Regions from separate parts of the Arenibacter lacus genome, predicted to be linked through region 2. Evidence: riboswitches for the same ligand, from Rfam matches in the RefSeq annotation. Region 2 holds a riboswitch; the other holds the start of a gene.

Region 1 (11,362 bases), on a different contig from region 2:
GACTCCTTTAATTGGATAATGCGATCATTCTCCATTACCATCCAAATATCACCGTCCATATATTTAGATTCATAGGAGGGATCAGTTAATAAATTTTTCATCAATCTAGTTATGAACCAATGTGTTTGAGATATCACAGCAGCAGTAGTGGGTCTACCTTTACTATCTAATTTTCTACTCTTAACCGTGTCCAAGCTCTCGGCTATCCATACTACGTGGATGTCCTTCTTATCATACCCATATCCCTTTATTGCATGTGCGAGGTTAAAGAAGTCTATACTTTCATCGACTGCATCTAAATAAATTAGATTCGGCTTTATTTCAGGCTTATTTCGATTTAGCCATGAGCTTAACTCTTTTGGAGTCCATGCCGATGGATGTGCCACCCGATCGATTTTATAATACATATCATCCACTTCCTCGGGATTGGACATATCTACTTTATTGATTTCCAGACCCCATCGGTCCATCAATTCGGCTCTTGCTTTGTTTGATTGCATAGCTAAAGCATACGCCTTATCTGAACTGATAGTTATCCCATTTAAGTCCAATGAGTCACCTAGAATACTTGGTTTATCCGCAGCCACACCACCCACTACAATCACTACTGTATTGTTCAAAGGGTTGGGGACACCACCTAAAGTGATAGTTTTGTTGTTGTTTTCCACATATTACATTTTTATTAGTTTAAGTTATGTTGTTGTTAATCTTCTTCTTCCCCTTCATTTAAAAAATCTTCAATAGAAGTCCTAATCTTATCTTGTTCTTCCTCTGTCATAGGCTTTCGGTCTTCTCTATTTTTTTTGGGCCTGTTAAGTGCTTTTTGAATGTCCTCTTCGGAAAAGCCTACATAGGTCATTTCATACAAACAATGGACAATTATTTCCTGGGTCGAATAAGCTGCTAAACCTTCTTTACTGATTTCCATTCCCAACCATTCAGCCCAAGGGGTGAATTCTATTCCCTGTGCGTATTTTTCTTCTTCTGTTTTAGGATACTTACATAGTCCAGCAACATCAACATAGTTGTTATAACCATGGGTTACCGATTCTATAACTAACCACGTATCCGTCTTTACTGGCTCCAATGTTTTTAATTTTTCAAATACTAGTTCATAGCCCTTCATATTTTTCTTTCCCTCTGGATAGATTTCTGAAAATTTGGATGAAATACTTGGCCAGGCAGTGTTTAGTATAAGTGCTTTAAAAGTCATAATACCTTGGGTTTATGGTTGCGTTTTGGTCGTGATATTGAATCGCCATTTTATATTAGGTTTGTTTGTTGAACAATAATTTAGTCGATAAATTTTAAAAACTCTTCTGGCTGCTGCAAATAATAGACCAATGGCATTAAGGTTTTTGTTTTACTCTTCAACCGAACCAGTTCCGACAAGAATTCATTCTCCTTACCTAATGCAGTACAGACCATATAGAGTACCGCATTCATGCCTTTTCCTTTATAACGTGCTCTGATCGAATTGTTTTCATTGATTTTATGGATAAATAAATCTATGGGTACGTTGTTAAATAGCTCTCTTATAACTTCAAAATCTTCCGTTAAGGTTTCCAACCGCTGCGTATTTGAAGCTACTGCCTGTTTAAAATACCAAGACTGACTAGGAGCGTTCTCCAATTGTTGTTTTAAGGTGGCATATTCCACCATTATTTTAACTAGGGTAGAATTGCTTTTCTTTTTTACCAATAGATTTTCAATCCTATGGAGTTTTAAGGCCACATCAGTTCGGTTTAGAGTAAAACATTTTTTTAGTTCGATTTTAATTTCTCCTATAATTTTAAGCCAAATTCTTCATGTAAGCGATTACCGCTTTCCAATCCTCAAACCCTTTCCCTTCTGCCCCAAAGTGAATATGCTTGCCAGCAAACTTTCCGGCGCCGTTTGCCGTACGGTCATCAATAAGGAAATCGCCTTTTGCTAAATGTTTGTTGTGCGATAGGATTAATCTTTTGTAGGCAGCTTTAGACAAATGTTGTTTCACCCAGAGCAATTTGTCCGTCCAGGCAGAAGGGTTGTCCCAAGGAGCGGTGGATAGAATATAGGTGTCAAAATTCTTGCTTAGCCACTTAAAACCTTCAATGGCACCTTCATAGGGATCCATTAAAGCGAAAATACCAGGTACATCGTCCAAATTTCCTTCATATGTTGCTTTGTCTTCCTCTGAAATACGATCGATTCCGGACTGAAAATTCACCAAAACATTATCCATATCTACAAACACAATCTGTTTGGCGTTTCTTCTCTTAAGCTCTAAAAGCTCCTTGTAGTTTTTGGTGTGCCGTACCACCTCTTCACAAAACAGAAGGGAAGAGTTGTCCTGTGCATATCCGGCCTCTCCTAGCGGACTCACCCCAAAAGTTTCCCTTTTTTTATTAACGCGGTCTGTGTATTCCTGGGACATGGGGCTTATTCCTTTTGACCTGTCTTTAGAATCTGCCCCGGAATCTCCCATAAAATCATATTCTTCCCCAAATAGGGCCAACCGTAAATTTTTGACCTGGGTAGCAAAGGGGGTTGGTTTTCTTTGTATTTCCCTTACTTTTTCAATTTCATAGTCTGTTAAGTGTTCTTGGTAGTGGTGTAAGATTTTTCCAATGGTAAGTGTTGTCATAGTTTGTTTTAGTTTAAATAATAGGTTCTTAGATACCAAATCCACCGGTATTGGCTTAGCTACTCTAACAGTGCTGCTCACCCTTTAATGCGCTGTTCCTTTATACAATCATTTTAATTTTGAACACCAGTTTCCTTGTCCTTTTGTGTTATCAAAAGCACGCAACGCTAGTTTCTGTTAAAAAAATGGGTTATAAACATATTTTTCCTTTTGGTTAGGCTCATTGTTTTAACACCTTCGCCTGTTTGGGCAGGTTGCTATCACTTAGCGTGATTCGTAATAATATTTCAAATATAAAGAAAAAATATGGAATATTCTTTTAAGTTTGTAAGGTAATGTTTACTGAATTAGGTGTAAAGAACATCCTCTAAGATTTTAAAATTAGTGTTCATAGAAATTATAGAATAGGAAGGTATTGCTATTAAGCGAGATTGGTGTTCAATTTTTCAACAGCCTTATTTTTATAGAGATTTAGAGGACTTAACTAACATTAGGGGATAATATTATAATAACAACCTGTAGAATTTTTATAAATAAAATAAACAATTAATGATAGATTTAATTGGCGATATACACGGATACGCCGACGAACTTGAAGAGTTGCTCGAAAAGCTAGGTTATGCTAAAAAAGACAACCATTATGCCCACCCTAACAGGAAAGTTTTATTTGTTGGGGACTATATTGATAGAGGGCCAAAAATCAGGGGAACCTTAGAAATTGTAAAGCAAATGGTAGACCATGGGAGCGCCATTGCGTTAATAGGGAACCACGAATACAATGCGCTGTGTTTTTATGCGCAAGATTCTGATGGTAAATATTTAAGGGAACATTCGGAAAAAAATAAAGGTCAGCTCCAAGCAACAATAGACCAGTTTAAAAATAGGGAGGAAGAATTTAAAATGTACTTGGAGTGGTTTAAAACGCTACCGCTATTCTACGAAACCGATACCTTTAGAGCAGTACACGCCTGTTGGGATTATAAAAGCATAGCCTACCTAAAGCAACATTTAAATAACAATAAACTAAACGATGATTTACTCCGTGAATCTGTAAAGAAAGGCACAGAATTATACAATGCTATTGAAAACACCTTAAAAGGAAAGGAAATTCCATTACCCGGAAAACTTTTCTTTAAAGATAAGGATGGTAACGAGCGAAGGGAGACGAGGATTAGGTGGTGGGAAGATCCATCGCAAATGACTTATGAGGAAATTAGCGTCCATGCTTATGAAGGGCTACCAAATATACCGATTGATGTAAACGATTTAAAGGATACAGATTATTATGAAAAAGGGGACAAACCTGTTTTCTTTGGGCACTATTGGTTAACAGAAGGTCAGCCGTCACTCTTTAAAGATAATATTTGCTGTCTAGATTATAGTGTAGCAAAGGATGGATATCTTGTGGCATATAGCTTTGACGGAGAAAGTGCGCTAGATGGGCAGAAATTCACTTATGAATAATAGAATAAACCATCTAGCTAGTTGTGGAGTAAACTCCATTCCTAAATAACAGTACTTTTAAAGGCTATAAGTAGTTCATGGGAAAACCTTAGAGTCTTTGAAATACTTTGATGAAATATTTAACAAATGTTTCATCAAAGTATAGTTTCCTTTTAAAATAAGAAAAAGAAAAATAAATTTAATGATTTAAATAATGAGCATTAGGGCAATCAGGCCAAAATAACCAATGACCAATGTTTAGTTTAAGAGCATTATATTACACCGAAGAAGTTAATCAGTTTATTACAGGGCTTGTAGAGCCAAAAGTTCTAAAGGAGTTATCCCGTAAACTAAGTGGTTTTACAGTTCATAACGGTCCAAATTATATAGATAGGGACAGCGTACCGCCGTTGTACAAGGTGGCATGGAATTTACTTAATAGAGGAGATCATACTAGAGCATCTTTACGCGTAAGCTCTTATTTATTGGCGCGCTATTTTGGAGAGGAGTTTTCTAAATTTAATATGGCTAATCCTCTGGTTAGTGCAGGCCCAATCACCATTGAAGATTTAGATCCAATAACACTCAATCAATTCTTAGAGACCTTATCGGTTTTATCTGAAGAAGATACGGTTAGATTTGGCAGTTTTTATACCAATTTATATCAATATTACAAAAAGAGTGCGCTATTTGCTCAGCTACAAAAAACCATGCTATTTTGTCTTTTGGCAAACCCAAAGCCTACCCAATTCCTAATTAAAGGAATATCCAAAGAAGAAACAGACCTTCTACATGAAGATTTAAATCAACTTTTTTTTGCGCTTAACAGTTTAATTAATGATAAAGAAACTCCTATTACACTTATTGGAGAAAATTCTTTGAATAATGTAGTTACCATTAACTGTATAAATGAGGACGGGGATAATATCTTTATAAGTAATCATTATGAAGAAAATAATCAATTGCCTTTTACTTTTTTATTTGATAGACGTATAAAATATACCTCTTTAGGCACCTTAGTTGAAGAAGAAATTGAAGGTGCCAAAGGAATGGTGCAAACCCAAAGGTTTGATTATCATTCCCCAATGCAAAAAGAAGCATTACTCTTTATATTACAAAACATATTTAGAATATCTGCATTTAGGCCCGGGCAAGAAGCCATTATCAATAGGGCATTACCGGGTAAAGACGTTATAGGGCTTTTGCCTACGGGAGGTGGTAAATCGTTGACATTTCAAATTTGTGCGCTTCTTCATCCTGGAGTTACAGTTGTAGTGGATCCCATTAATTCACTAATGAAAGACCAGTATGATAAGCTAATGGCAAACGGAATTACCAATGTTAACTTTATTAACTCTTTTGACGATAAAAATTCTAGGGAAAATAAATTGCGCAATCTGCAAAAAGGCAAAATGTTAGTGGTGTTTGTTTCCCCAGAACGTTTTCAGATGCAGAATTTTAGAACTACCCTTGCTGCCAGCAAAAATACTGGGGTATACTTTAGCTATGCGGTTATAGATGAGGCGCACTGCGTATCTGAATGGGGGCACGACTTTAGACATGTTTATCTAAATTTAGCAGAAAACTTAAAAAGACATTGCCCAACCAAAAATCAAGATCTTTCCTTTTTTGGATTAACTGCAACCGCTTCCTTTGATGTGTTGGCAGATGTGCAAAGGGAATTAAGACTTAATGATGATGCCATTGTAACGCTACCTGCAGAAGCTATAGATCGTAAAGAGTTGACTTTTAAAATTTTACCTATAGATTTAAAAGTGGAGAGGAACTTAATATTTCATGAGAGAGAAAGGCAACTAGCTCATGTGAAATACCCTGTTTTACATCAATTTTTAGAAGACATGCCCAATGCTATAAGCCAATTGGAAGCTCAATATGGCTTAATAGGTACAAATGGTGATTTTTATGGAGATGTAAATGGGAGGTATAAAAATGCAGGAGTGATATTTTGTCCTTCTAAATCCGACAAATTAGCAAGCGGCGTGCTTCATCTTAAAAATGGAAATAGAAACGAATTTAAAGGTTTGGACAGTTTACCATTTTTAAATATTTCTACTTTTTTTGGAAGTGGTAATGATGAAAGTATCAGCAATAAAAAAGTGGAAAAGGCAGCCGATGAATCTTTAGAAAATCAGAATGACTTCTTAAGAAATAAGTCTAACCTCATGTTGGCTACAAAGGCTTTTGGAATGGGTATAGATAAACCAAATATTAGATTTACTGTACACTATAGCTTTCCAAATTCGGTAGAAAGTTTTTATCAAGAAGCCGGGAGAGCAGGCCGAGATAGGCAGCCCTCTTTATGCACCATTCTTTACCATCCAACAGATGCTGAAATGAACATAGAATTCTTCAGGAATGGTTTTAGGGGAGAGAAACGGGAAAAAGAAATAATTGATGAACTACTTGAAGAAGTTCAATATGAAGACGAATTTTTTGTAAAATTCCTTGGATCAAAAATCAAAGACAAATATGATGAAGTAAGGTCGGTTGCTTTATACAACGATAGATACGTTTATATAAACGGCAAGTGGAGTAAGGATGAAAACGAAAGAATTACAATAGGACTTCTGGACTTAGAACGAAATCTTAGAAGCTATGATAATGCCACTCGAAACTTTGAAGAAAGGAAGGCAAAAGAGATTTTAGCTTTTTCTAGAAAAACGCTCAAAGAATTATGTCCCGATGGACAATATTTAAAGTGGTTTAATACAAAGAAAGCGGATGGTATTAAAACCTTGATAGAAAAGAATAAATCAGATAAGCACACTTTATTAATTGGTTTTAATAATGATGTTGTTTCAAAGATTTCAGAAGTTATCCAGAGTCAAGGATATAAAATGTTCAAAGATAAAATTGTTACGGCTGCCTATAGCTTTACATCTGATTCAGAGGAGTTTGTGGAAAACTTATATACTAAATATAAAAGCGCTAAGCAACAAGAAAACCTTCAAGGCCCAGATAAATTGGTTTTAAATCCTGACACTATTTTATACATCAAAAGCAACTACCATAGGATAAGAAATGTGGCAGATACCCAAAGGGCAATTTATAGACTGAATCTTTTAGGTATAATAGACGATTATGTTATAGATTATAGCGATCGAGCAATTGAAGTCCGTTTTAAAGCAAAAACGGAAGAAGAATATATGTCTAATTTTGAATCGTACCTAAGAAGGTATTTAGGTATTGAAACTACAAAAAGGTGGTTAGCTAAAGCCAAGCGTAAAGGTAGGGACAACATCCTTACCGGAATTATGTACACGCTGATTAAATTTATTGAAAGCGAAGTTGCTAAGAAACGGGAACGTTCAATTAATTACATGCAACAATTGTGCGAAGTATATTTAGAAGTGGGCGAACGCGAATTCCGTGACCGAATGATTCGATATTTTACCTCTAAATATGCAAGAGCAGATTATTTGCCAGCTGATACAGACAATGGCCGAAAAGCAAATTGCGCTATTGTGAAAAAATATATCGGTTTTATAGACAATCCGCCAGATGGATTAGGAGGTCAAATAGATAATGCAAAACACCTGCGAGGAGCATGCGACAATTTACGAATAAATATGAAAGAGAATGCCAGTATAGATTTACTTACCGCATTTAGTTTGTTTGCTTTAGAGCTAAAAGAAGAGGATACTCTGCATAGTGCTCAAGAGAAACCTTTGGTAATACAAGCAAAAGAATTATATCAAAATGGTTTTAAACTTATGCTAAGGATCGATTCATGGGAAAGCGTCCTTGAATTGATTGAAATATTTAATACCAAAGTATTGGATTTTAATTCATCTGTTAGACCCATGTTAGAAGAATTATCCTTAGAAATAATAACTAATAGAACCAATTTCCAATTAAACCGACTTCTAAAAAAACTTAAAGCATAATGGAACAATCTATAGCCTTACAAAAAGAATTTGAATCTTTGATTTCACAGTTAGAGCAGATTAAGTCTATTAATGATTTAACGGATAGCAATACAAAAAATGCCAAAAAAACTATTGAGGCAACCGCAGAACTTTCAAAATCATTGAATGCGTTTAAAGAAAATCTTTCAAAAGATTATTCTAAGAAGGAAGAAGCATTGGATCAGGTTATTTCTAAATTCGATGCAACAATGATATCGATTAAAAAGAGTTTTGATGAAGAGATTGCACAGCATCATAATACCCTAAAAAAGAATAATAAGGACAATCATAATCAGTTATGTGAGCTTCAAGAGACCCTTGCCAAGCAAGTGAAGGATTTTGAAAACCAATTGGCATCTTCTAAAAAAACAGTAATCGCCTTTCAAGAAAGTATTAAAAGGGATACCACAGCAGCAATAGACAAGAATTTTCATTCATTTAATGAAGAGATGAAAAAGATATCCAATGTTGTGGAGGTGTTGATAAAAGATAACATAAAGGAATTTGAGGATGTCAAAATTGAATTAAAAAAAACAAAACAACTAATCATTGGAATAGGTGTCTTGTTATTAGTTTCCATCATTGTATTAAGGTTTATATAACACGCTAGAGCAGAAACTCAGCTTTGTATAAAATGCTAGAATCCCATATTTGTATTGGTAATAGTACAACATTGTCTTAGAATAAATCAATAGGAAAAATCTATATAAAGAAGAATTAAAATAAATAACCATTAACTATAATTATTATGAAAGAAAAATTTAAGGACATCCCAGAAGAGTCAGGCACAAAAATTCTCGTAAGTTTTGAGGTTAGTGTTGATAAATATGATGCAGTTTATCAGAAATGGTATTGGGATGGGATAAATGCAGAAAGCCTTATCTTCTTCAATGAAGATGTTGCGGAGTTAAGTGAAGAAGAAATTAAAAACCAAGTTTCTGAGAATACCGCTCTTTTAAAGGAGGGTTCGCAAATGACATTTAAAAAAGGCGAAAAATATACCTTTGTTAATTTCAATTTTAAAACATCTTAAAAAAAATTACGGGACTATCTCATGAAATATGTAAATAGGAAAATAACGGGGGGACATGCCCCCGTTATTTTTTAAATTCTATTTCTGAAAATATGAGGATTTTATTATTAGGGAATGTAAACAGTCAAATTAATTAGTGCAGTTCATTATTACTTACAATGCTATTAGTTAGTGACTTAACTTGTTTTAGTTAATATATGAAGTGATATTTTATTACGTGTGGTATCTTAATTTTTCTATAATTCACTTTCAAAATACCATATAATTCTTCCGGTTAGGAGTAATTTTGAATAATAAATTTTACAATTTTCAAAGAATAATTAATAGATTTTTTTTCAAGTAATAAAAGTTCTATTTTTAGAGGTTAAGAAGAGAGATAGGTGCGATTTAAAATTGAAATTAACCCACAAGTGTTGTAAATCAGGCTTTTATTTTTAAGGCTTGCAAATAATAGATAAAGAGACCCTTTCCCCAATGGTAATTATATCATTTTTCCAGATACCGGTAATTAGAATTTTCGTTAAAATCTAAACTTTCAAGAGCTGGATGAAGATCTTTTATTTAGATGGTCATTTAGTTTTCAAGGTTAAATTTATGTTGAGCTAATGCTTATACCAAATTGAAAAGGATTAAAGAGTACAATTGAAGTCATTATTATGGAGCTTAAATACGTATGGATAAAAGAGTATAAAAACCTAAAGAATATTGATTTCAACTTTATTCATTCAGAAGATCAAACCTTCTCTTATGAAAATGGTGTATTAACGATTAATACTCTCGATAAAAGCTGTCCAAAGGACTTTTTTGGTTCAAATATAATTGGGGTTACTACCATTGTAGGGAAAAATGGTTCAGGTAAAACAAATCTTACCGAATTAATACATTATAGCTTATCGCATGTTGGAAACGGAGGGTTGTCTAGGTGGATAACAAGTGAAGGTATATTAGTTCTTGGAAATTATATTTTTATTCAAGAAGATGTGCAGCTAAATAATGAATCAGAAATTATAGATAAAGGTTATAAGATTTCTAGATATGAGCACGTGCCTTTAGATAAAAATCAGAAAGATTTAAGATGGCATGAAATGGAGAAAAATAAATATATCTACTATAATCCAGTTTTTGATTTTAGAATATTACCTATGGGTAGTGGCAGAGATAATATTAGAAACATTTCCACTAGTTATTTGGCATGGAATGATGTTTTTCACTCTAAATTAAAGGATTGGAAAAAAGCCGATTTACTAAGATCGCACGAAAGAAATGAAAAATTACGTGAGGCCGACTGTATCCTAAATTACTCTGAAATATCTCAATTTATTAATCCTATACCAACAGAGTTAGTTATTTCAATTGATGTGGTTTCGGAGAATGGTTTAACTGCAACCCCCTATTATTCGAAAGACGAATTGGAAGGGAATGAAACAAAACAGAAACAGTCTGAACACTATAAGGATCTAAAGACAATTAAAGAAGAATATATTGCGTGGTATTTATTGAGCCAATACAAAGTTGACAATGAAGCAGATCCAAGGAAATATCTAATACCCGCAGATGTCAAAAAAGAATATTTTCTAGGATTATTCTGGGTGAATTTTTTCAGCATATTTCTAAAGGTAAGTGACAATATATTTCCACATAATTTTTACAGAAATTTTATTAAAACTGAAGACTGGGAATTAATAGATAAAAACCTAGCGGCAAAGCTTATCGATCTTAAAAAAAATCTGAATGAATTTGTTGAATTATGCGATTGGCAAGAAAAAATACAGGCAGTAAAAGATAGTAGTGAGTCTTGGAATGAACGTGAAACTAGCTATTTTGACTTGTTCAGACATACCAGTTATAATACTTCAACCAAACAAAACAAAAAGCTATTTAATACGGTAGTTCAGAAAACGAGTGAACTATTGAGCAATAACCTTCCTTTCCATTATCAACATGATAATAAGTTTAGTTCAGGGCAACAGAAACAACTTAATTTTTACTCTCGTTTTCATTGGGCGAGTAAAGAGATAATGAAAAGTGAAAGCGATGAATATGGGGTGGATGGAGAGCGAGCCATTATTTTGATTGATGAAGGTGAGGTTTCTCTTCATCCAGAATGGCAACGTACTTTTTTTAAAAACGCCATAGATTTTTTGTCAAAGCTTTTCAAAAATAAAGATATCCAGTTGATCTTTATAACTCATAGCCCATTTGTCCTTTCTGATATTCCGAAAGAGAATGTAATATTTTTAGATAGAAATAATAAAGGAAATGCCATTAAGTCCAATATTGATCGAAGCCAAACCTTTGGCGCCAATATTTACTCGTTACTCTCCGATTCTT
Region 2 (11,362 bases):
CAGCCTCGGCAATGATGGCTACCACCGCAATGCAATTGGCAATTGATGCCTTTGGCCCTATTGCCGATAATGCGGGAGGTATCGCGGAAATGAGTGAACAAGATCCCATTGTTAGGGAGCGTACAGATATTCTAGATTCCGTAGGGAACACCACGGCAGCAACCGGAAAAGGATTTGCTATTGCTTCTGCAGCATTAACTTCCTTGGCGTTGTTTGCAGCCTATGTAACCTTTACGGGAATAGATGGGATTAATATTTTTAAAGCACCTGTTTTGTCCATGCTCTTTGTAGGGGGGATGGTGCCCGTAGTGTTTTCTGCCTTGGCAATGAACTCAGTAGGGAAAGCCGCCATGGATATGGTCTACGAAGTGAGGAGACAGTTTAAGGAAATACCTGGGATAATGGAAGGAGCCAGTAAACCAGACTATGCAAAGTGCGTGGATATATCTACCAAAGCTGCCCTGAGAGAAATGATGTTGCCTGGCTTGCTGACTATCGGATTCCCTATTGCGATTGTGCTGTTGGGTAAACTGGTGTATGGCAGCGATAACCAATTAATTGGAGAGATGCTAGGGGGCTATATGGCTGGTGTTACCGTCTCTGGTGTTTTATGGGCTATTTTCCAGAATAACGCTGGTGGCGCTTGGGATAATGCTAAGAAATCATTTGAAGCGGGCGTGGAGATTAATGGGGAAATGACCTATAAGGGGTCCGAGGCGCATAAGGCAGCCATTACTGGAGATACCGTAGGTGATCCATTTAAGGATACTTCCGGACCATCCATGAATATCCTAGTGAAATTAACCTGTTTAATCGGTTTGGTGATTGCACCTATTTTAGGGGGGCACGAATTGCCAACAGAGGTCTCTAAAAAGGAGATACAGGTAGAAATGAAAGTGGAAGGAGAAGGAATGGCGCAGGCAACCGTGAATTACACGGTGGTTGAAAACGGTAAGGAGCTTAAGAAGGAAAAGGTCTTTAAAGGAACCCATGAAGAAGTAAAGGCGCAATTAAAAGCGTTGGAAGCCTCCAATCTAAATAAGGATGACGCTAAAGTTAAGGTGGTTATCGATAAGGTGGAAATAGAAAAAAAGTAGTAAAATAAAATGAATCCGTTTTAAGCCCCGTTTGTAAGACGGGGCTTTTTATTTTAAAAGTATTGCCTTGGGAACGTGTTTCCCTAAGTGTAGGGTCAATTATGATTGAGGCAATGGGCTATGCGATAGAGGGAAAGCTTATTTTGTGAAGGATGGGTATTTTATTAACTTTATTGGATGGGTTGGTTGAGATCAAAAGATCCCTTACAGGTAATTACATTTCAGACCTATGGTACTGAAAAATCCTTGTACATAAAGGGACGGGCGCTGGAGGATGAGAACATAGATCTCTCCAAAAAGAATGTCTTTCAACTCCTGATTAATTCTTGGAAGCGGTTTGAAACCGATGAGATTCGGAATGCTAAGCTCGTGCTAAGACTTCCCAATGGGTGGGAACACCAGTTTATGGCAGATGATGAGGGGTATTTCTTGGTGAAGCTGCCTTTGGAAGGTAGGCGGTTAAAGGCTAATGAAGAGGGGTGGGTGACCTACGAAATATCTTTTGTGGACCCTGATCCAAAACGAAGGTTTAATTTGGGGAATAGGTTCCCTGGAGAGATGATGCTGCCACCTAAAACCTGTGATTTTGGGGTGGTAAGTGATATAGATGATACTATTCTGCATACGGGTTTAATATCCCCTTTAAAGTGGCGGGTAATATATAACACCTTATTTACAACACCGGGGAAACGGCTGCCCCTTACTGGGGCCGCTGATTTTTACCACCGTTTGCACAGGGGGCCCAGTGGAGATGCCTCCAACCCCATTTTTTATGTGAGTAACAGCCCGTGGAATCTTTATCGGTACCTGGAATTCTTCTTGAGGGAAAATAACTTCCCCAAAGGCCCTATTCTCTTGCGGAGTCTAAGTTCATTTTTTAAAAGGCATCGGAAGGCAAGCGAGGAAAATAAGCCTCACAAACCCACGGAAATTTTAAATATTCTAGAGACCTATCCGGATATGCCCTTGATCCTTATTGGCGACAGCGGGGAAAAGGATGCCGATATTTACATGGAAATTGCCCAGCGCTTCCCAGATAGGATCAAGGCCATATATTTGCGGACAGTGGCCCATAACAAGAAGATGTTACGGGTTAAAGGTCTGTTTGCAGGCTATAAGACTACGCCTGTGCTGTTCGTGGAAAATTCCAAGCAAGCCATACAACACGCTCAGGAAAATGGATTTATCAAGTAGCCTTGTTGCTGGTATTTGATGCTGAATACAATTAGCTTAAAGGTGTTGTTTCCCGACTCAAAGACTTAGAATAAGCCGTGAATCTCTGCGTCTATTTTGTTGATAACCAGTCCTAAATCCTCCGGATTGGCCACGAAATCTAGTTTGTCCACATCGATCACCAAAAGTTTCCCTTTTTCATAGCTCTGTGCCCAAGCCTCATAGCGCTCATTTAATCGGCTTAGGTAGTCTATGGAGATGGTGTTTTCGTACTCCCTGCCCCGCTTGTGTATTTGGTTTACCAAATTAGGAATGGAACTACGCAGGTAGATCAATAAATCTGGGGGTTGTACCAAGGTTTCCATCAACTCAAAAAGACTGGTGTAGTTGTTAAAATCCCTATTGGTCATTAAGCCCATGGCATGTAGGTTGGGGGCAAAGATATGAGCATCCTCATAAATGGTTCTATCTTGAATGGTTTCCTTTCCGCTTTTTCGGATGTCCAAAATTTGGCGGTATCTATTGTTAAGGAAATATATCTGGAGGTTAAAGCTCCAGCGTTCCATCTGATTGTAAAAATCGTCCAAATAGGGGTTGTCTACAACATCTTCAAATTGGGCTTCCCACTTATAGTGTTTGGATAGCAGCCTAGTTAAGGTCGTTTTTCCAGCTCCAATATTTCCGGCAACAGCAATATGCATAGGTAGTTTTTATATTAAGATTAGTGTTTTTCTGGGGTATATGCAAATAAACGGCACAATATACAAGATATACCGTGGATGCTAAAATCTTTGGATTATTATCCGGTTAATAGCGCTGCTAAAATCCTAGGTCGCTATTTCCATGATTTTAATTCGGACCAAAGACCTCAGTGCTATTCTTAACTTAAAATATCGATTTATAGTATGGGAGTAGGCTTTCTTTTTTTTAAAGGCCTATAAATTTAAAAAAGGAATGTAAAGGGTGGTCCTTCACTGTCTAAGGTCTTGGGTGCTTTTGCGCTCCCTTTTAAAAATTGTTGTTAAACCTATTTTGATTCGTCAGTATTTCTTGTACTTTTGTGCCTGTAAAATTTAGGAGGAAGGATTTGACTGATTGCAACCTCTAAAGACCAAGCTTATTTTTTGGTCTAATAAAATGCTAAAGCAGGCTATGTTGTTCGTGGTATTTATAACACTTACAGTTACTCTTCTCTAGACTTCAACAAATCCTTGCCCTTATTTAGTTATAAAAAACGAAAATGGCATATTTATTTACTTCAGAATCCGTTAGTGAGGGGCATCCCGATAAAATTGCAGACCAGATTAGTGATGCGCTTTTAGATAACTTTTTAGCCTTCGATCCTGAAAGCAAGGTGGCTTGTGAGACCTTAGTAACAACTGGTCAGGTAGTATTGGCCGGGGAAGTTAAGAGTCGCACCTATTTGGATGTTCAGCAAATTGCTAGGGATGTAATCAATAAAATTGGGTACACCAATGGCGAATACAAGTTTAGCGGTGATTCTTGTGGAGTAATTTCCTTGATTCATGAGCAGTCTAAAGATATCAATCAGGGAGTAGACAGGGGCACCAAAGAAGAGCAGGGGGCGGGTGACCAAGGGATGATGTTTGGATATGCCACTAAAGAAACCGAAAACTATATGCCTTTGGCCTTGGATATCTCTCATAAGATTTTACAGGTATTGGCAGAGATAAGAAGAGAGGGTTCCCAGATAGATTATTTGCGTCCCGATGCTAAGGCGCAGGTAACCATTGAATATTCGGATGACAATCTTCCTCAACGAATAGATACAATAGTGGTTTCTACCCAGCACGATGAGTTTGATGAGGATGATGCCGTAGTATTGGCTAAAATTAAAGAGGATATTATTTCTATCTTAATTCCTAAGGTTAAGGAACAGCTTCCCGAAACCATAAGAAGCCTTTTTGATGAACATATTAAATACCACATAAATCCTACAGGGAAATTTGTTATTGGGGGACCCCATGGGGATACCGGACTTACGGGACGAAAGATTATTGTGGATACCTACGGGGGCAAAGGAGCCCATGGTGGGGGTGCGTTTAGCGGAAAGGATCCTAGTAAGGTAGACCGTAGTGCAGCGTATGCAGCTAGGCATGCGGCCAAGAATTTGGTAGCTGCCGGGGTGGCCGATGAGCTATTGTTGCAGGTGAGTTATGCCATTGGGGTAGTAGAGCCTACTTCCATATTGGTGGATACGTATGGTACCGCAAATGTAGATTTAACCGATGGACAGATTGCTGAAAAAGTAGCGCAGCTGTTTGATATGCGTCCCTTTGCCATAGAAGAGCGACTAAAGTTGAGAAACCCGATATATTTGGAAACCGCAGCCTATGGCCATATGGGAAAAGAACCCCAAATAGTGACCAAAGTCTATGAATCACCCTATAATGGAAGGATTGAAAAGGAAGTGGAATTGTTTACGTGGGAAAAATTGGACGCTGTAGACGAAGTTAAGGAAGCGTTTAATTTATAATTTTTTGAAATTAGTGGGGAAATGAGTTTTTCCTTGCCTATATTTGCATTTCTAAAGTTCAAACACTTATTGAATTGTTATCAAGAAAGGTGGAGGGAATAGACCCTTTGAAACCTTAGCAACCCTTTGATTCCTGTATCAATGAAGGTGCTACATTCTACCGATGTAAAACATGAGCCTTAGTGGCTGTTATGTATGCAAGGCAGATAACACAAACGGTTACTCCGGTAATTGACTTTCTTTTTAACTTTTTGATTTTCAGATAGGGCGCTGTCCGCCTTATTAGCTTTGGATTTTTATTTGATAGTTTAATAATTTAATAAAAAACAAAAAAAATCATGAGTACTCAAAAATTTGCAACTAATGCGTTACACGCTGGTCACGATACAAAGTTAACCGAAGGAACCAGAGCGGTACCAATATACCAGAATACGGCCTATGTGTTTGATGATACCGACCATGCCGCTAGTAGATTTAATCTTTCCGAACCAGGGTATATATATACTAGATTAAACAATCCTACCAACGATATTTTGGAAAAGCGTTTAGCTGCTTTGGAGGGGGGTATCGCCAGTGTGGTGACCGCTTCTGGAACCGCTGCCGTTTCTACTGCCCTTTTGGTGCTATTGAAAACTGGCGATCATATAGTGGCTTCTAGTAGTCTATACGGTGGTACCTACAACCTTTTGGCGGTAACCTTACCGAGATTTGGTATTACTACCACCTTTGTAGATCCGGGAGATCAAGAGAACTTTACCAAAGCTATCCAAGAGAATACCAAAGCCATATTTGTGGAGTCTTTGGGGAATCCTAAATTGGATGTGTTGGATTTGCAAGCGATATCCGGCGTAGCTAAAAACGCAAAAATTCCTTTTATAGTGGATAATACAGTAGCTACCAGTGCTTTGATAAAACCTATAGAGCACGGTGCCGATATAGTAATCCACTCCCTTACCAAATACATTAACGGAAATGGTACCTCTATGGGAGGAGTCATTATAGATGCAGGTAAATTTGATTGGAGTAGTGGAAAATTCCCAGAATTTACAGAACCTTCTCCTGGATATCACGGATTGGTATACCACGAGGCATTGGGGAACGCTGCATTTATTGCTAAGGTAAGAATTGAGGGGCTAAGGGATCTTGGGGCATCTTTAAGTCCGTTTAATGCCTTTCAGATTATACAAGGTTTAGAAACCTTGGAAATCAGGATGAAGAAGCATAGTGAAAATGCCCTAGAAGTGGCAAAATGGCTTCAGGATAGGGAAGAAGTTGCATGGGTTAATTATCCTGGCTTAGCTAGTAGTCCTTATCATAAGTTGGCCCAAAAATACCTGCCTAAAGGGCAAAGTGGTATTGTAACCTTTGGGGTAAAAGGAGGCTATGAGGCGGCTAAGAACGTAGTGGACGCAACAAAACTATTTTCTCTCTTGGCCAATATTGGAGATACCAAATCCCTAATAATCCACCCGGCCAGTACTACTCACCAACAATTGGATGACGAAGCGCAACAGACCACTGGGGTAACCAAGGATTTGGTGCGTATATGTGTAGGTTTGGAAGATATTGAAGATATTAAAGCAGATTTGGAGCAAGCATTTTCTGCCATCCAGTAATCACTTTAGGTGCAATATCAAATAACCTTTCGCAATAATTAATATAGAAAAGGGAACTTGGGGAACGCAATAAAACACCCTTAGTGGGCAAAGCGTTCCCCTAATTATCAAAATCCCATTCTTGCTTTATTCAAAGAATTTTTTCAAGCTTTATTTATGCTACATCAACTTTCAATCCAAGATTATGTCACCGATAGCGGCTATAAATTGGATATTAATTTGTCTTATGAAATTTTTGGGCTCCCGTTGCATACGGCCCCTATTATATTGGTGAACCATGCCTTAACCGGTAATTCCAATGTGGCTGGGGAACAGGGGTGGTGGAATACCCTTATTGGGGACGATAAGTGTATCAATACTAAAAAATACACCATCCTCTGCTTTAATATTCCTGGGAATGGGTACGACGGATTTGTTATAGATAACTATAAGGCTTTTGTAGCTCGGGATATAGCTAGAATATTTCTTCAGGGCTTGGAAATCCTAAAAATCAATAAACTTTACGCTCTGATTGGCGGATCGTTGGGAGGGGGAATCGCTTGGGAAATGGCAGCCCTAAATCCAAATCTAACAGAACACCTAATCCCGGTTGCCTCCGATTGGAAATCTACGGATTGGCTGATTGCCAATTGTCAGATTCAGGAGCAGTTCTTGGTGAATTCCAAGCAGCCGGTACATGATGCCCGTATGCACGCCATGCTGTGTTACAGGACTCCTGAATCCTTTAAGGAGCGATTTAAAAGGAGTACCAATGAGGAGCTAAAGGTTTTTAATGTAGAGAGTTGGTTAACCCATCATGGAAATAAGCTTCAGGAGCGATTTCAGCTATCGGCCTATAAATTGATGAACCAGCTGCTAAAGACCATTGATATTACCAGGGATGGAGAGGAAGCGTTTATAGCACTACAAAATAGTGACACCAATATTCATATTATAGGGGTAGATTCTGACCTGTTTTTTACCGCTAAAGAGAACAAGGACACTTTTAAGAAATTGGCGCAGGCCAATAGCAATGTTACCTATGGGGAAATCCAATCCCTGCATGGCCACGATGCCTTTTTGATCGAATTTGATCAAATGGAAGGTCTGTTAAAGGGGATTTTTGATAAAAACGGAGGATCTAAGAAAATTAAAGTCCTAAAGTTTGGGGGTAAGTCCCTGGCTAATGGCGAGGGAATAGATTCCGTGGTGCGGATTATTGCTGGTAAAGTGGCCGCAGAAGAGCGCATTGCAGTGGTAGTCTCGGCTAGGAATAAGGCTACCGATGAGTTGGAAGCTATCTTGGATAAGGCATCCAGGGGAATAGACTACAGCAAGGATTTTAAAGAGTTTGAAAAATATCAAAAGCATCAGTTTAAAAACATAGATACTTCCGAGGAGCTAAAGGGCTTGGTAAAGTTGTTTGAAGGAGTAGCCCTCTTAGGGGATTATAGCCTTAAAATAAAGGATCAGGTTTTGGCCTATGGGGAGGTCTTATCGGCAAAATTGTTGACCCAGATATTGTTGGAGAAAGGGATTAAAGCGCGGTTTGTGGATACCCGTAAGTTGATTAAAACAGATAGTAATTTTGGCGATGCCAAAGTACTCGATTCCCTGTCCAAAGAAAATGTTATACGCGAATTTGCCAAACAGGATGTAGATACCGTTAGTGTTGCCACTGGTTTTATTGCTTCTAATGAACTCAATGAAACTACCACCTTAGGAAGGAACGGAAGTAACTATTCCGCTGCTTTGTTGGCCAACTATCTAAATGCGGAGGAATTGCAGAACTATACCCATGTGGATGGGATATTTACTGCTAACCCAGATTTTGTTCACGAAGCTAAACGCATTGAGCAATTGTCCTACGGTGAAGCAAATGAGCTGGCCAATTTTGGTACCACCATTTTACATGCCAAGACCATCATCCCATTGATAGAGAAGAATATTCCATTGCGAATTCTGAATACCTTCAATGACGATAATGAGGGAACTTTAATTAGTGCCGAAACTAGTAAAGAAGGGATTAAGTCCTTATCCGTTATAGAAAACATGGCCTTGATTAATTTGGAAGGGCGTGGTCTATTGGGTAAAGTAGGGGTAGATGCTCGTATTTTTAAGACCTTGGGGAACAATAACATCAGTGTTAGTATTATTTCTCAGGGATCCTCGGAAAGAGGTATCGGATTGGTAGTGGATGCTAAAAATGCAGCACTGGCAAAATCGTCCTTGGAAGAAGAGTTCCAAACCGATTTTAAATCGCAGGATATTAATAATATCACCGTGGTAGATCAGGTTTCTGTTATTTCCATTGTGGGGCAAGACCTAAGTACCTTCCACAAGCCGTATAATAGTCTTATCAAGAATCAGATTGTGCCTCTGTTGTTTAACAATACTATCTCCGGAAAGAATGTGAGCTTGGTAGTAAAGAAAACAGATTTGCACAAGGCGTTGAACGTAATGCACGGACAGATTTTCGGATTCAGTAAAAAGGTGAACATCGCTATTTTTGGACATGGAAACGTAGGGGGCACGCTGATAGATCAGATATTAAAATCTAATAAATCCATTGAAAAGAGGAAAGGTATTCATCTCAATATTTTTGCGGTGGCCAATTCCAAAAAAGTATTGCTGAATAAGAACGGTATTTCTAAAAAATGGAAATCCGCTTTGGAAACCAAAGCAGTGCCTTATGAGTTAAAAGATGTGATTAGCTATGCCAAGGATCACCATTTAGAGAACCTTATTGCAGTGGATAATACGGCTAATGAGGGGTTTGTGGCTTCCTACTTGGATTTTGTTGCAAATGGGTTCGATTTGGTTTCTTCAAACAAAATTGCCAATACCCTTGGGTTTGATTATTATCAGCTGCTCAGGGAACGGCTAGAGGAAAACCAAAAGCAGTATCTGTACGAAACCAATGTGGGCGCAGGGTTGCCATTGATAGACACCATTAAGCTACTACACCTTTCCGGGGAGAATATTACCAGAATTAAAGGAGTTTTCTCAGGATCCTTGAGTTATATTTTTAATACATTCTCCGAGAAAGATGCAAAGTTTTCTGCCATTCTTAAGGAAGCTATGGAGCAAGGATTTACGGAACCTGATCCGCGGGAAGACCTTTCTGGTAATGATGTAGGTAGAAAACTATTGATATTGGCTAGGGAGTTAGACTTAAGTAATGAATTTTCCGATATAGCTATAGAAAACCTAATTCCCGAAGCTTTGCAAGAAGGAGGGGTAGAGCAGTTCATGGAACAGCTGGCGGTGTTGGACGATAAGTTTAGCGAAATTAAAGCAGCTCAAAAACCAGATCACGTATTGCGATACGTAGGTGATTTGTCTGGAGACCTGCAAAAAGAAAAAGGAAATTTGGAGGTGAAATTAATCTCTGTCCCCAAGGGAAGTGCCCTAGGGCAAATTAAGGGATCCGATTCCATTATTGAAATTTACACCGAATCTTATGGTGAACATCCCTTGGTAATACAAGGAGCGGGCGCAGGGGCGGCCGTTACCGCTAGAGGTGTATTTGGAGATATATTGCGTATTGCAGATAGGGGGTAAACCTATATTTTGTGGCTTCGATTCTGCCTGCCTTGGGCAGGTAAACTCCGAAATGGAGATTGTAGGAGATTGAGCCTGTCGACCAAAGGTGGACGTAGTCGAAATCGAGTATAGTTGAGAGCGTATTGTTTGTGGCTTCGACTCCGCTCAGCCACCGTCATGTGATCTCTTCCATTGAGTAGTTGATGTGGATATTATAGTTGCACAAGCTTAAGGTATAATAGGTTAGAATGAAAGGATTCCTGTATATATTGGAGTGTTCAGATGGTAGTTATTATACAGGTAGTACTATTGATGTGGAGCAACGGTTGAAGGAGCACAACAACGGTAGGGGAGCTAATCATACGAAAAAGCGATTACCAGTTCATTTACTATATGTAGAAGAGTATAAAAGTATTGGGAAAGCCTTCAGTAGGGAAAAACAAATTCAAGGTTGGAGTCGAGAAAAGAAGGAAGCGTTAATGAATGGGGAATTTGCCAAACTAAGTGGATTAGCAGAATGTAAAAATGAATCTCACTATATCCACTATATTGACGTAGTTGTTGATAAAACATAAATATATTTGCCTGATTAATTGAGGTAGGAGATTGAGCTTGCCGACAGAAGGTGGGCGTAGTCGAAATCGGGTATAGATGAGTGCGAGATGCTCGTTGCTTCGACTCCGCTCAGCCACCGGTATTAGGGAGATTGAGCTTGCCGACAGAAGGTGGGCGTAGTCGAAATCGGGTATAGATGAGTGCGAGATGCTCGTTGCTTCGACTCCGCTCAGCCACCGGTATTAGGGAGATTGAGCCTGTCGACCAATGGTGGACGTAGTCGAAATCGAATAAAGTTGATAGCGAATTGTTTTGTGGCTTCGACTTCGCTCAGCCACCGGTATTAGGGAGATTGAGCATAACAGCTGGAAGTAAGTGGCGCGAAATGGTTAGAGCAGGAAAAAAGATAGAATAAAAAAACAGTTATGGAGAAGCGACATAAATTTGAAACGGAGGCAATAAGGACCCAAACGGAAAGGAGTCAGTTTTTGGAGCATTCCACGCCCCTTTACCTAACTTCCAGTTTTGTATTTGAGGATGCAGAAGACATGAGGGCTTCTTTTGCAGAGGAAAAAGATCGGGATATATATTCTAGGTATGGAAATCCCAATTCCACCGAATTTATCAATAAAGTTTGTAAAATGGAAGGGGCAGATAGTGGCTTTGCATTTGCCTCTGGGATGTCGGCCGTATTCTCAACCTTCGCGGCCCTATTGAATAGTGGGGACCACATTATTTCATCGAGAAGTATTTTTGGATCTACCCATAGCCTTTTTGATCAGTTTTTTCCCAAATGGAATATAGATCATAGCTATTTCCAAATTGATGAATTAGACAAAATTGAGGAGCTAATAACCCCGAATACAAAAATCCTATATGCCGAAACACCTACTAATCCG

The links. A riboswitch is a leader RNA that binds a small molecule or an ion and turns the genes downstream of it on or off. The one in region 2 is predicted to bind S-adenosylmethionine.
Region 1: linked by a shared signal. The riboswitch ahead of F1E73_RS17905 (5' nucleotidase, NT5C type) and the one ahead of F1E73_RS12075 (O-acetylhomoserine aminocarboxypropyltransferase/cysteine synthase family protein) in region 2 are both predicted to bind S-adenosylmethionine.

The regions. Positions count from the first base shown of each region.
Region 1 covers NZ_VVIN01000047.1:386-11,747, forward strand. Annotated here, with positions in the region: gene F1E73_RS12765 (hypothetical protein) at 1-668, opposite strand, end outside; gene F1E73_RS12770 (DUF6557 family protein) at 704-1,213, opposite strand; gene F1E73_RS12775 (hypothetical protein) at 1,294-1,734, opposite strand; gene F1E73_RS17905 (5' nucleotidase, NT5C type) at 1,793-2,626, opposite strand; SAM-I-IV-variant riboswitch at 2,817-2,914, opposite strand; gene F1E73_RS12785 (metallophosphoesterase) at 3,176-4,090, shown strand; gene F1E73_RS12790 (DEAD/DEAH box helicase) at 4,324-7,977, shown strand; gene F1E73_RS12795 (hypothetical protein) at 7,977-8,600, shown strand; gene F1E73_RS12800 (hypothetical protein) at 8,747-9,031, shown strand; gene F1E73_RS12805 (AAA family ATPase) at 9,688-11,362, shown strand, end outside.
Region 2 covers NZ_VVIN01000041.1:11,980-23,341, reverse strand. Annotated here, with positions in the region: gene F1E73_RS12095 (sodium-translocating pyrophosphatase) at 1-1,097, shown strand, start outside; gene F1E73_RS12090 (App1 family protein) at 1,275-2,291, shown strand; gene F1E73_RS12085 (deoxynucleoside kinase) at 2,357-2,971, opposite strand; gene metK (methionine adenosyltransferase) at 3,511-4,767, shown strand; SAM riboswitch class I at 4,842-4,937, shown strand; gene F1E73_RS12075 (O-acetylhomoserine aminocarboxypropyltransferase/cysteine synthase family protein) at 5,106-6,383, shown strand; gene thrA (bifunctional aspartate kinase/homoserine dehydrogenase I) at 6,540-9,926, shown strand; gene F1E73_RS12065 (GIY-YIG nuclease family protein) at 10,157-10,483, shown strand; gene F1E73_RS12060 (trans-sulfuration enzyme family protein) at 10,889-11,362, shown strand, end outside.